DNA from 3 places in the Gluconobacter sp. P5E10 genome. Region 2 is predicted to be linked to each of the others. Evidence: riboswitches for the same ligand, from Rfam matches in the RefSeq annotation. Region 2 holds a riboswitch; each other region holds the start of a gene.
What was found. A riboswitch is a leader RNA that binds a small molecule or an ion and turns the genes downstream of it on or off. The one in region 2 is predicted to bind cobalamin.
Positions count from the first base shown of each region.

Region 1: it holds a riboswitch for cobalamin, as region 2 does, so the genes downstream of both, KP707_RS10115 (DUF1636 domain-containing protein) here and metE (5-methyltetrahydropteroyltriglutamate--homocysteine S-methyltransferase) in region 2, are expected to answer to the same signal.
Region 3: it holds a riboswitch for cobalamin, as region 2 does, so the genes downstream of both, KP707_RS09995 (TonB-dependent siderophore receptor) here and metE (5-methyltetrahydropteroyltriglutamate--homocysteine S-methyltransferase) in region 2, are expected to answer to the same signal.

Region 1 is NZ_JACRVZ010000004.1:303,247-307,804, forward strand. It holds gene cobN (cobaltochelatase subunit CobN) at 1-451, opposite strand, end outside; gene cobW (cobalamin biosynthesis protein CobW) at 456-1,508, opposite strand; gene KP707_RS10115 (DUF1636 domain-containing protein) at 1,505-1,918, opposite strand; cobalamin riboswitch at 2,039-2,277, opposite strand; gene cobU (bifunctional adenosylcobinamide kinase/adenosylcobinamide-phosphate guanylyltransferase) at 2,315-2,875, opposite strand; gene cobT (nicotinate-nucleotide--dimethylbenzimidazole phosphoribosyltransferase) at 2,921-3,964, shown strand; gene cobS (adenosylcobinamide-GDP ribazoletransferase) at 3,961-4,558, shown strand, end outside.
Region 2 is NZ_JACRVZ010000001.1:173,957-178,514, reverse strand. It holds gene metF (methylenetetrahydrofolate reductase [NAD(P)H]) at 1-859, opposite strand, end outside; gene KP707_RS00695 (metalloregulator ArsR/SmtB family transcription factor) at 889-1,815, opposite strand; cobalamin riboswitch at 1,883-2,087, shown strand; gene metE (5-methyltetrahydropteroyltriglutamate--homocysteine S-methyltransferase) at 2,203-4,515, shown strand.
Region 3 is NZ_JACRVZ010000004.1:275,287-279,844, reverse strand. It holds gene KP707_RS10005 (TonB-dependent siderophore receptor) at 1-1,451, opposite strand, end outside; gene KP707_RS10000 (fumarylacetoacetate hydrolase family protein) at 1,754-2,599, opposite strand; cobalamin riboswitch at 2,753-2,955, shown strand; gene KP707_RS09995 (TonB-dependent siderophore receptor) at 3,047-4,558, shown strand, end outside.

The DNA of each region.
Region 1 (4,558 bases), on a different contig from region 2:
CACCTTCCCTCAGAAACCCCGTAAGTCTGGAATGGTTTTCTGCTTCGACGCTGGTCCACTCTTCAAGCCGTGCATCCTGACGGGCATCTCCGGGCAACAGAGCCAGTGGAATGCTGTTCCTGCTACAAAAATTCCGGAGTTCTTCCGCCCCATATCGCCAGTAATCCACGCCACCCAGAAGCCGTGCGATGACGCATCGGGACGATGCTATGGTCTGCTCAACGTATAAATCGACCGACATGGGGTGTCTGAGGCGAGCAAGACTGACCAGTCGCAGCGAAAAACCTGCGCCGGTCGGGGCCTGCTCATTCAAACGGGAATAGGCCCGCTCAAGCGCCAGAAGATCGCTATCCGAGAAGGACAGAAACACGACGTCAGCAGGCGCATGACCGAGATCCTCGGCCACGTCCTGATCGTCTATTCCGTGTCGTTCCCGGACAAGCAGATGCATCAGGTCAGTCCGCCAGCAATGCGGCTTCGATGGCTGCGCGATCCAGGCCTGTCTGGCCAATTACGACAAGGCGCCCGTCGCGACCGGCATCTGCGAGAGGTACATCAAATTCATGACGGAAACGGGTCCCGACACCCTGCACGGCCAACCGCAATTTTTTACCCTGCACCGCTGCAAAGCCTTTCATGCGGAGGATATCGAATTGCCCCGCAACCTCGCTCAGGCGTTTGAGCAACGCTTCAGCACTCTTCTGCTCCGGAAGGACTACGACGAAACTCTCGAAGTCATCATGTTCGTGATCATCTGCGCCATCATGGTTGGACGGGCGCGCCTGAAGGTCGTCTTCGGCACCGGCACCAATTCCCAGCAGAACAGCGGGGTCCAGTCGTCCCTCTACTGCGCGCAGCGTAATAACTTTCCGCGGCACGGCCTCGTTAATGCCCTTTTCAACCGCATCAATCCCGGCTTCATCCAGAAGATCAGTCTTGTTCAGAACAATCAGATCTGCCGCATTCAACTGATCTTCATAGACTTCAGCCAACGGATTATCATGATCCAGAGAAGGGTCAGCAGCCTGCTGTGCAGCAACAGCTTCCGGATCGTCGGCAAAGCGACCCGCGGCGACAGCAGGTGCGTCCACAAGCGTAATCACACCATCAACGGTCATGCGGGTACGGATCCCGGGCCAGCTGAATGCCTTGAGAAGAGGCTTGGGCAGCGCAAGGCCAGATGTCTCGATCACGATGTGCTCTGGCGGATCAGGGCGATCAATCAGAGCCTCCATGGTTGGAATGAAGTCGTCTGCAACCGTGCAGCAGAGGCATCCGTTGGTGAGTTCGACGATATCCTCGTCAGCACATCCTTCGATCCCGCAGGACCGCAGGATTTCACCGTCGATCCCAAGCGAACCGAACTCGTTCACGACGATTGCAATACGGCGCCCATCAGCCTGTGCGAGAAGATTTCGCAGAAGGGTTGTTTTCCCTGCCCCCAGAAAACCTGTGATGATCGTAACCGGAATCTTGCGACCGGAGCCTGAAACAGTCTGGGACATCATGAAAGTTCCTGTGAAGCAGACAATGAAGATGGAAGACGGGCGATAACCATATCAGAAAGCGATGCAGGTCGCTTTGACGGCATCACTGTTCCGGTTTTCGATGCCCGGTAAAGCTTAAGGTAAGCCAGCAGGTCCGACAGCTTTTCCGGACCAAGTTCACCTAGAACAAAAGTCCATTTTTCCGGCATGGAAAGCGTGGCAATACAGCCTCGGCTACAGGCTGCCATACATTCAACGGGCTGGACGCTGAAATCACCTTCAGCAGCCTGGTCAAGCAAGGCATCGTAGAGCTGTCGCCCCCGAACAGGGTCATTCCCAACCGGTAGACCGCGACGACACGTCACACAGACGTGGAAAACTGGCGAAACGGATGATTGGCCCGTTTCAGGATAAGGCAGGGTATCTGCCATGGTTTCGTCTCTCTTGCAGCCACAACGGCATAACAAAAGGCGCGATGAAAGGCCTTCGCAATCGCGAAAGTGACACGCACATGATGGCGCGCCCTCACACTCCGGGCACCCCGCCGGATCATGACACTTGGCTCAGATGGCAGGTCTCCTGACTCACGGCTGAGGCGCCATTAGCACCTCCTCTCCCACCGGGCCTTCCCAGATCGAAATCCAGTGGCTGCCTTTCCTGAAAGAAAGACTGGCAGGACAGAAAACCGTCCACAGTTGCGGGGGCAGTGCCGGGTTTGACCTAATTCTAAGGCCGCACCAGCTTCCCTTTTCATCCTCCTCTCAGAGGAACCATCAAACCCTCTCCTATCTCTGGGATGAAAGCGTGTCAAAGCCCGGGAAATGGGCTCATTTCATTTTCAAAGACAAACCCGCCGCCACAAACAGCACTTCTCCGGCGACTGCGGCGATCTTCTGATGAAGAAGGCCCGCTTCATCGCGGAAACGACGAGCCAGGGCATTGTCCGGGACAATTCCGAGCCCTACCTCGTTACCCACAAGAACGGTCCGGCCTTTCCGTGTTTGCAACGCCTCGAGAAGATCTTTCGTCGCGGCGTGTACATTACGATCTTCCAGAATGAGATTTGTCAGCCACAAAGTCAGGCAATCAACCAGAACCGGCGCACCCTGCTCGACCTGTAAAACACCAGCGATATCAAACGGCTCTTCAACTGTACGCCAGCCTTTGTTCCCACGGGTGGTACGGTGCAAATCTATCCTGGCCTGCATTTCTTCATCAAAAGCCCGACCGGTCGCGAGGTAAACCCAAGGGGCCGGAAGGGCAGTGATGAGTGCCTCAGCGATCCCGCTTTTTCCTGACCTGGCGCCCCCGAGGACCAGTGACACATCCGGTAGTCCTGTTTGCGTGATGGTCTGTGCCACAATGTCTCCTGCGCCTTCTTCTTGCATGGTCCCTGATAACAGCACAAAAGACCTGTCATGCCACCGCACATCATGCCCTCGTCCTGTCAGCCCCCTTTCGCCAGCATGGCAGAACTTCGCACTGCCTGCCTGTCACTTCCAGACCCCGACCCAAAAGTCGCCGCCCTGATAGCGGAGCGAGACGCAACTCTGACCAAACCTCCCGGCAGCCTCGGGCGGTTGGAAGAGCTGTCCATTTGGCTCGGTGAATGGCAAGGCCATCAGAAACCAACGCTAGAACACGTTCAGATAACGATTTTTGCAGGAAATCATGGTGTGGTCCGCCGGGGGGTATCTCCGTGGCCTTCGGATGTTACGGCCCAAATGGTGTCGAATTTCCAGCGTGGCGGCGCAGCAATCAATCAGCTTGCCCGGAATGCTGGTGCGAACCTTACTGTTGTGCCCGTCCGAAATCTAATGGCCACAGCAGATTTTACCGCGACCCCAGCTATGGGCGAAGACGAATTCCTTGATGCGGTCTCGGTCGGATACACCGCCGTATCCCCCGCGCTGGATCTGTTTTGCCCAGGCGAAATGGGTATTGGCAACACAACCCCCTCCGCCGCACTTTGCGCAGCGCTTCTGGGGGGCACAGGCGCGGACTGGGCAGGACGTGGAACGGGTCTCGATCAGGCGGGCGTCAACCTCAAGGCTTCTGTTATTGATGAGGCCCTGTGTCTGCACGCGGCGTCACTTAACGACCCCTTGCATGCCGCACGTTGTCTGGGTGGTTACGAACTGGCCGCCATACTGGGAAGTGTTCTGGCCGCCAGACACCATCGTATCCCGGTTCTGCTTGACGGCTTCGTCTGTACCGCAGCCGTGCTGCCATTGATCAAACTGACTGCCTCAGCACTCGACCACACACAGCTCTCGCATTGTTCCGCTGAGGCTGGTCACCGAAAGCTGGCAGATGCCCTCAGGCTGAAACCAATACTGGACCTAGGCTTGCGCCTTGGAGAGGGATCTGGGTCTGCCGTTGCCATTCCCGTCCTCAGAGCGGCATTGGCCTGCCACAACGGTATGGCGACGTTCGCTGAGGCTGCTGTTTCCCAATCAGACGTCTCCATTCAATGAGGCTTTGGCGCACCATTCGAGAAGACATTGCCTGTGGTGCGGGCCTGCTGACCCGCCTTCCCTTGGGATGGCTGCGCGTCAGCGGACAGGACTGGTCTCTGGCGCGGTCTGTCTGGTGCTGGCCCCTGGTTGGCGCGCTTATCGGTATTCTCAGCGCATCAGTGTTCTTGCTGCTGAGTGCCTTGAGTGTTCCCCCTCTGGTAGCGGCAGCCTGGAGCGTCGGCCTACAAGTTCTCTTAACCGGAGGCCTGCACGAAGACGGACTGGCGGATATGGCGGACGGATGTGGTGGTGGCCATACTCCTGAGAAGCGCCTGACCATCATGCGCGATAGTCGTATCGGCAGCTATGGGGGGTTAGCTTTGGGCATCAGCTTAATCGGCCGCGTTACGACGTTAGCAGCGCTGCCTCCTTCAATGATCTTGCCGGCAATGGCTGCAACGGGAGCGCTATCCCGCGCAGTACTCCCTCTCCTGGCGTTCCTCACCAAGCCTGCTCGTGACAACGGGCTGGCAAAACAGCTGTCCAATCTGACACGGGATCAGTTGCTGGGCGCCTTGTTTTCCGGCTTTTGCATGACGGTAATTTGCCTCC
Region 2 (4,558 bases):
GACGTCGCCCAAGAAGGCGGCAAAGGGCTGATGCTGTATCTGCATGATTCAACGTATAGAAATGGAATTGCTTCACCCCTTCAGCTTTCAGTGTCTGACAAAGCCGGTCTGCAATCGTAGCCGCGACAAACGCCCGTGCCTGGGGCGTTTCATCCAGCCCCTCAAACAGGTCGCGCATCCACTTCGGCACGTTTGCACCACACATATCGGCAAACTTCCAGGCCTGCGCAGCACTTCCAACCGGAAGAATACCCGGCACGATCGGCCGCTCGATTCCAATGGCCACAGCACGGTCCCGGAAGCGTAGAAATGTGTCTGCTTCGAAGAAGAACTGCGTCAAAGCCCGGTCCGCACCCGCATCAATCTTCGCGCGCAGATGCTCCAGATCCGACTGCGGGCTAAGCGCGGCAGGATGCGTTTCCGGATATGCCGCAACGGAGATTTCGAACGGTGCAATCTCCTTCAATCCGTGCACCAGATCCACAGCCCCCGCGTAGCCTTCCGGGTGAGGCTCATAGACGCCCCCGGCTGACGGCGGCGGATCACCACGCAGGGCCACAATGTGCTTCACACCAGCGTCCCAGTACGCCTGCGCCACGGCATTGACGTCTTCTTTGGAGGCCCCCACGCAGGTCAGATGCCCAGCCGTTGGCGCGCCAGTTTCCCGAACCATGTCTTTCAGCGTGGCCAGGGTGCGGTCCCGTGTTGACCCACCTGCCCCATACGTCACGGACATAAACTGCGGACCAAAAGCAGCTAGCGTTTTTGCGTTTTCCAGCAGCGTGGCGGCTGCCTTTTCCGACTTTGCAGGGAAAAACTCGAACGAAATTGCGGGCAGAGGCCCTTTCTGTGCGGGCATCACGCCAGCTCCTTATTCAATAATTCAGCTTAGTTGGGGCGTTGGCCGAGCCAGAGTTTCACAGTCAGCTCGCCTTCAAGAGCCACTGGTTCTGCGGGAACCAGACCGGCAGCGCGAAACCACGTCGCCATCTGCGCGTCGGTAAATCCAAGCCGAACATGCGCATCCCGTGTGCGAAGTTCTTCCCGATTATGGGAAGCAAAATCGATAATCAGCAATCGACCGTTGGCATCCAGAATCCGCGCGGCTTCCGCAATTACAGCAGCCGGATGCTGTGCATAGTGCAGAACCTGATGCATGACGGCGACATCGGCTGAATGCTCCGGCAACGGAAGGGCCTGAAAGTCCCCCTGCCGCAGATCAGCCTGCTCCAGACCAGCTTCCGCCAGCTTGGTCCGCGCCAATCGCAGCATGGAGGGACTGCGATCAAACCCGATGACTGTCTGGGCGCCGCTTCCCAGCAATTCCATCATACGACCGGTTCCAGTGCCTATATCCACAAGGCGGCCGACCGGAGATGCTGAGAGCGTCTTTACGATCGCTGCTTCGACCTCCTGTTCGGACACATGCAAGGAACGCAATGCGTCCCATTCTGCCGCGTGGGTTTCAAACCAGTCTTCCGCCGCGAGCGCACGAACATCTCGAATGGCCTGCAAGCGAATACGATCCGCACGGATTTCCGCCGGTTCCCGCGCAGTCCATCGATCCAACGCCATAAAGACAGGCTCTAGAAGATCCGGAACGCCCAAAGTCAAAAAGACCCAACTTCCTTCCTTGCGGCGCTCAATCAATCCCGCATCTGCCAGGATCTTCACATGCCGTGACACGCGGGGCTGACTTTGCCCAAGCACCTGCGCCACCTCGCCGATGGACAGTTCCATCTCGCGCAGAAGGGCCAGAATCCGCAGACGGGTCATGTCTGCCAGTGCCTGGAAAATGATGAGGGCCTGTTCCATACGGATTTACATATAAGGAGTTCTTTATATGAGCAAGAGCTATTGACTCTTTTTCAGAACATGCGGCAGTCATAAGGCTTGTCATGGTTCCATGTCGGATGTTCACGCATCCGGCGTGGCTAAGAGGGAAGCCGATGCAAAGCCGGCGCTGCCCCCGCAACTGTCAGCGGCGAGTGCCGATTCCATACAGGCCACTGGATGAAAGTCCGGGAAGGCGGAATCAGCGCGAAGACCCGTAAGCCAGGAGACCTGCCACGGCACATAACATCCTCCGGCGGGGCGTTCCGGACGGGTCACGCATGTCTCCACGCCGCACATTTCCTGTTCGGGGCGTGAACGATCCTGCATGCCCTGCGAGCGCACTGCCACGAACCTGTCGAGGCTTTCATGACCGTCCGCGTCGCAACTCTGGGCTTTCCGCGTATCGGCACCCGCCGTGAACTGAAAACCGCTCTTGAACAGTACTGGGCGGGGAATTCTTCCGCCGATGATCTGCTTTCCACAGCCGCTTCCCTTCGGGCGTCAGCCTGGCAGCGCCAGAAAGACCTCGGCGCAGAGATCATCCCTTCCAACGATTTTTCGCTTTACGATCATGTGCTGGATACATCCGCAATGGTCGGTGCTGTTCCTGCCATTTACGGCAACGTGCAGGGCAAGGTGGACTTGGGAACCTACTTCGCCATGGCGCGCGGCTCCCAAACGACATCCGAAGAGTGTGGCTGCGGGCATGCTCATGACACCCCTCAGGATGTCCCTGCCGCCGAAATGACCAAGTGGTTTGACACGAACTACCATTACCTTGTTCCGCAATTCACAGCAGACCAGACGTTCCGCCTCGCCTCCACAAAAGTGGTGGATGAATATCGTGAAGCCAAGGCGCTTGGGATTGAGACACGCCCTGTTCTGCTCGGCCCTGTCAGTTTCCTGCTTCTGGGAAAATGTGACGGCCCGGCGTTTGATTGCCTTGATCTGCTCCCTACCTTGCTGCCCGTTTATGAACGGGTTCTAAACGCCCTCCGAGCAGAAGGCGCAGATTGGGTTCAGATTGACGAGCCGTGTCTTGTTCTGGATCTGCCGGGAAATGCTGCTACAGCTTTCAAAACGACCTACAATATTTTGACAGCAGCTGTTCCAGACCTGAAACTGATGCTCGCGACGTATTTCGGTGTGCTCGGAGACAATCAGGACATCGCCCTAAGCCTGCCAGTTCACGGCCTGCATGTGGATCTTGTCCGCGCTCCCGACCAGCTTGCATCCATTCTGGAAAAAGCACGACCTGACCTGTTGCTATCTCTGGGCGTAGTGGATGGGCGGAATATCTGGAAGGCCGACCTGAACGCGCTTCTGGACCATCTTGAACCGCTGGCGCGCCAGCGTGACCTGATCCTTGCTCCGTCCTGCTCTCTCCTCCACACACCCATTGATCTGGAACGGGAGACAGATCTGGACGCAGATGTGAAATCGTGGCTCGCATTCGCCGTTCAGAAAATCGAGGAGTTGCACACACTGGCGCGCGCCCTGAATGAAGGCCGGGACGTCGTGCAAGCAACTCTGGCCGAAAACGCTGCGGCTCTTCGGACGCGCCGCTCTTCTGTAAAAATCAACGATCCTGCCGTTCAGGCACGCTCTGCGGATCGCAATCCAGCTCTCGCCCAGCGCCATTCACCCTTCCCCGCGCGCCGTCCGTTGCAACAGGCCAAACTCAAGCTGCCTTTGTATCCGACGACGACAATCGGTTCCTTCCCCCAGACACCTGAAGTCCGCAAAGCCCGTGCGGATCATGCACGAGGAGAGCTCTCTTCTGAGGCTTACGAAGTCTTCCTGCGGGAAGAAACCGCCCGGACTATCCGCTGGCAGGAAGAAATTGATCTTGATGTGCTGGTGCATGGCGAGTTCGAGCGCAATGACATGGTGCAATATTTCGGGGAGCAGCTTTCCGGCTTTGCGTTCACGAAGCACGCCTGGGTGCAGTCCTACGGGTCTCGCTATGTCCGGCCCCCCATCATTTTCGGAGATGTGTCACGCCCAAAAGCCATGACGGTTGAATGGTGGGAATATGCCCAGTCCATCACCAGCCGCCCGATGAAAGGTATGCTGACGGGACCTGTCACGATCCTGAACTGGTCTTTCGTGCGAGACGATCAACCGCGTTCGGAAACGTGCCGACAGATCGCTTTCGCGATCCGGGATGAAGTGTGTGATCTGGAAAAAGCTGGATGCGGCATTATCCAGATTGACGAAGCCGCCTTGCGTGAAGGCCTGCCGCTCCGTCGCGCAGACTGGCAATCCTATCTGGACTGGGCCGTAGAAAGTTTCCGTATTTCAGCCTCAGGTGTGCAGGACGCCACGCAGATCCATACCCATATGTGCTACTCGGAATTCAACGATATCATTGCCGCCATTGGCGCAATGGATGCGGATGTGATTTCGATTGAAACCGCCCGCTCCCGCATGGAACTACTCGATGCGTTCGCAGCTTATCGCTACCCTGCGGAAATCGGGCCGGGCGTTTACGATATCCATTCCCCGCGCGTGCCGTCTGTTGAGGAAATGGTGGACCTGCTTCGGGCTGCCAGCAAAACCATCAGCCCGGATGCCCTCTGGGTCAATCCGGATTGCGGACTGAAAACCCGCAAATGGCCGGAGACGAAAGCTGCACTCATCAACATGGTTGCGGCAGCCCATTATATGCGTCCGTAAACCAGCGAGTAGATGGGGTGGTTTTCCACCCCATCATACGCAA
Region 3 (4,558 bases), on a different contig from region 2:
CTGACATACCCGCTCACCCGGCCACCAATCAGGATGGAAAAGCGTGAAACAGGCTTGATCTGTGCCTGACCATACACGCCCCACTGCGTGGATGGCTCCCAGTAGCGGTTGGTAATGGTAGGGAGAGCCAGAGACGGAATGGCATTGTTCGCATTGATTGGGATACCGGCGAGCGCCGTGTAGGTCCGGGAGTTTGCACTGGCACCGCCGCCTTCATAAAGATAGCGATCGTAGTTCGCTCCCACCATCAGAACGTGTTTCTGTCCAAAAAGATGAAGCGGCCCGGTGACGTAGGCGTCCAGGCCATCATTCGTCTCGTCATACCGTGTATTGGCTGCGACGAAATTGCCAGTCTTTGCGGACGCGTTATACGCGTTGAGATAAGCGTATTGGAGTGTGGTGGCTGCGGTTCGGTGACGGTAGTTGAGGCGCCCGCGCCAGCCATGAGAGAAAAGATGCTCCAGTTGTGCTTCAACTTCAGTCATCGGGACTTCGGATTTGCCCCAGTTGGCCCCCACCAACGTGCTCGTCGGCAGATTCAGATCCGCGCCATTACTGGCACGGGGAAGCCCCATATAACGGGTTGTATCGTTACTTTGAGACGTCACGGAGACTGTCAGGGTGTCATGCCGCGTTAAGTGCACATCTGTGACGCCATAAATCGTCCAGCGACGATCATAGGCATTGTTGTAGAACTGGTTGCGGTCGGTGCCTGCGACGACAAGTCGTGCTGAGACAATTTTCGAGTGCGCGAGAGGGCCGCCGACATCAAGGGTGGCATGGTAATTGTTCCATGAGCCAGCCGAGAACGACGCATTGCCCTGAAAGTCATCGGTCGGGCGCTTATGGACGAAATTGACACTCCCGCCGGGTGTGCTGGAGCCCTGAAGCATGCCGTCTGGTCCACGCAGGACTTCAATACGATCGTAGATGGCCAGATCATACTGCTGGCTTAAAGTCAGCCCACTCATGGACGGGACACCGTCATACTGGGCCTGTAACGAGAAGCCGCGGGCAGTGTATCCGCCCGTTCCGTCGCCATACATATTGACGTTCACGCCCGCGACCTGTTTGAGCGCAGCATCAACCGTATTGAGGTTCTGGTCTTTCATTTGCTGGCTGCTGAGGACCGAGATGGATTGTGGAACGTCCAGCGGTTTGAGGAGCATTTTCGTCGTAGAGACCGCAGAGACCGTATAAGTGCCGGTACCATCCGTAGAGGCGTTGCGGCGATGACCCTGCACCAGAAGCTGCTCAATGCTGCCGGGGGTCTCATCTTCTTGTGACGCGTGTTTCTGTTGCGTGCTCTGCGATTTTGGTGAAGCGGAACGTTCCTCTTTAAGACCGGTCGTTGAAGCTGATTTCTTACGAACTTCTGGAGATACGTCATCAGTGGTCGCGGCAAAGGCGCCATTCCACGTACCTGACAGCAAAAGTGCTGTAAAAAGCATTGGGCCTAGATGTGTACGTTGAGGAACGTTCGACGCTGGAAGTCTCATGGAAAGGGCTAACTGCCTCCTGGAAAATGAATTTTCACGAGAATTTCAGCTGACTTTCCCGTATTTCTAAAGTTACAAATGATATTCATTCTCAGAAACTTCAATCTTTAATTCACGCACCTTCGCAGTTGTTACATTGTAGGCAGCATTCCTGCGATGTTGAGCGGGCAAGTGGTTCCTACAAAAAAATAATTATGAAAATGAGTGTTTTTTTTAAGAATCGCTTCGTAAGAGACCTTTTCCTGTCGAATCAGCTAAGAACTGGCCTTCACGGTCTGCCTTTGAATTCCAAGCCCTTCGATTTCCAGCTCTACGACATCTCCTGGTTCGAGATAGACTGGGTGAGGCTTGATGCCCATTCCGACGCCGGCAGGTGTTCCTGTGGCAATGATATCGCCCGGCATCAGGGTCATGTAATGGCTGACATGTGAAATGATGCTGCGGACGTCAAAGATCATGTTGGAGGTATGCCCGGCCTGCCGACGGTGTCCGTTGACATCTAACCGCATGGAGAGTGCTTGCGGATCGGCGATTTCATCGGTCGTCACAAGCCATGGTCCCAAAGGCCCGAATGTGTCGCAGCCTTTGCCTTTGTCCCATTGGCTTGTCTGCATCTGAAATGAGCGTTCAGAGACATCATTGGCGACACAATATCCCGCAACATGCTCCAAGGCCTTCTCCGGGGAGACGTAGGACGCTTTGGTGCCAATAATGACTGCGAGTTCGACTTCCCAGTCCAATTTGGTGGCATGTTGGGGGACCAGAATACCATCGCTCGGACCCGTCAGGGCAGAGATGGCTTTCATGAAGACGATTGGCTCTGAGGGGAGGGGAAGGCCTGCTTCCTCGGCATGATCCCGATAGTTCAGGCCAATGCAGATGTACTTTCCGGCACCTGAGAACGGAATACCGTAGCGTGGTGCTTCTGAAACGACAGGAAGAGTGTTCGGATTAATGGCCCGTAAGGCGTCCAGCTTATCCGGAGAGAGATCGGCAGCCGTAATATCAGGTAGAACCCCTGCGAGGCTTCTCAGGATGCCAGTGTCATCAATGAGTCCAGGTGTTTCCTGATCCAAGGGACCAAAACGACAGAGCTTCATCCTGCGACACTTTCTGTCCAGAGTGGGGAAGCATGAGGTTAGGCATGTTTTGGTTTCTCTTCCAAGGATCGAGGCGCCTCCATTGTTCAAATTGATAACTTCAGTTATTGATATGTTATAACATACGTGTTTGACTATATGGGAGTTTCGGTTATGCCCCTGCTCAATGATGGTTCCCCGGAAGGGGATGAAAAGGGAACGCAGTGAAATGCTGCGGCTGCCCCCGCAACTGTAAGCGGTGAGGCTGATCACGATGGGTTCCGGGAACCCGGCCACTGGGGCGTCAGCCTTGGGAAGGCTCGCGATCTGCCGATGATCCGCAAGCCAGGAGACCTGCCATCGAAAATGGTCATGGACGAAGCGAAAGGGCGGGGTGCACCGGACGCAGCAGGATGGTTCATCCTGCTCATCGTAGTGACGCATTGTTGAGTGAAGTTTGCGTTATCCATGAGGAAAATCAGTTTTGTCGGTGTGTTGCCCGTCGCGGCATTGACCGTTTTTCAGCCTGCGTTCGCCCAGGCAGAAGACGTCAGGAAGGCGGCAGCCAAAGCGAAAGAAGAACACATTACGGCGCACGGTCGGGCGCAGCCGCTGAAGGATAGTGCTGTTATCGGGGGCAGACTTGGGCTGACGGTTCAACATAATCCTGCGACAATCAATGTGATTCAGCGCAGCGTGATGGAACAGCGCGGTTATGCGCACGCTGAAGACTCCGCAGACAGTGCACCGGGTGTTTCTTCCGGTGGATCTCCAGGAAGTCCGGCGCAGATGATGATGCGCGGCTTCAGCGGGAATCAGGTTCTGATCCTGCGAGATGGCATTTATTACGGCCCGACCACGATGGTGAACCGTCCGCTCAACAGCTTTAATCTTGAGAGCGTTCAGGTTCTCAAGGGGCCGTCGTCTGTTCTGTACGGGCAGGGCGCTGTTGGCGGCACGGTGGACATGCGAACGCGTGACCCTGCGTTTGATGGGCCGCATGCTAATGCTCTGGTATCTTATGGCAGTTTCAATACATGGAATGCTGGTGTTGGCGGTTCGGTTCCCATTACTGACACTTTGGCCATTCGAAGTGATTTCAGTCGTACCTCGTCTGATGGATACGTTGCTGGCGCAGACCCACACAGCAACGATTTCACGACAACGTTGCTCTGGCACCCTTCGAAGAAATTTACAGCCCGCTTTGGCGTCGACTATCTGACAGATCGCTTGTCGACGTACTATGGAACCCCTTTGGTCCCGCTGGCTCAGGTCCATGATGGTGTGGGCGGCCTGCTATCGTCTTCCAAGGGATTAGGCGTAAGTCGATCATCGCTCTGGCGGTATTACAATGCCAAGGATGCAAAAGCTGGCTCGGTTAATGTGACCCCGACGCTTCATCTGACGTGGCAGCCAACGGAGAACATGACGTTCCACAATAAAACCTATGTCCTTTACGCCAAGCGCAACTGGAATAACGCTGAATCCTATAGCTATATCGGTTCAGCCGGGCAGACGGACGCAGCGGGAAATGCCATTGCACCCGGTCGGGTCGGCCGGGATCGGTTCTATGTTTATATGAACCAGCATCAGGTGGGTGACACGCTGGATGGTCAGTTTGATTTTCATGTTTTCGGAATGAAGAACCGTCTGGTTGTCGGTGGAGACGCGTATTATGTGCGGCTCATCCGGAACCGTGGTTTTCCGGACGCGACATATGCGGACAGTGTTTCTCTGAGTAGTCCTGAGAGCACGGCCGTGGGGAGTTTTGCGGGGGAATATCCGTATACGAAATCTCCCACAACCATGGTGGACGCAGGTATCTTCATGGAAGACGTCCTGACGGTGCGGGACGATCTGCGTGTAGTGGGTGGATTTCGCTATGACTGGCTGAAACTGGACCGTCAGAATTATAGCCAGTCCGGTGCGTTCAATCCTGCGACCAGCTTCAAGGGGAACTACAATCCTGCCAACTTCAGG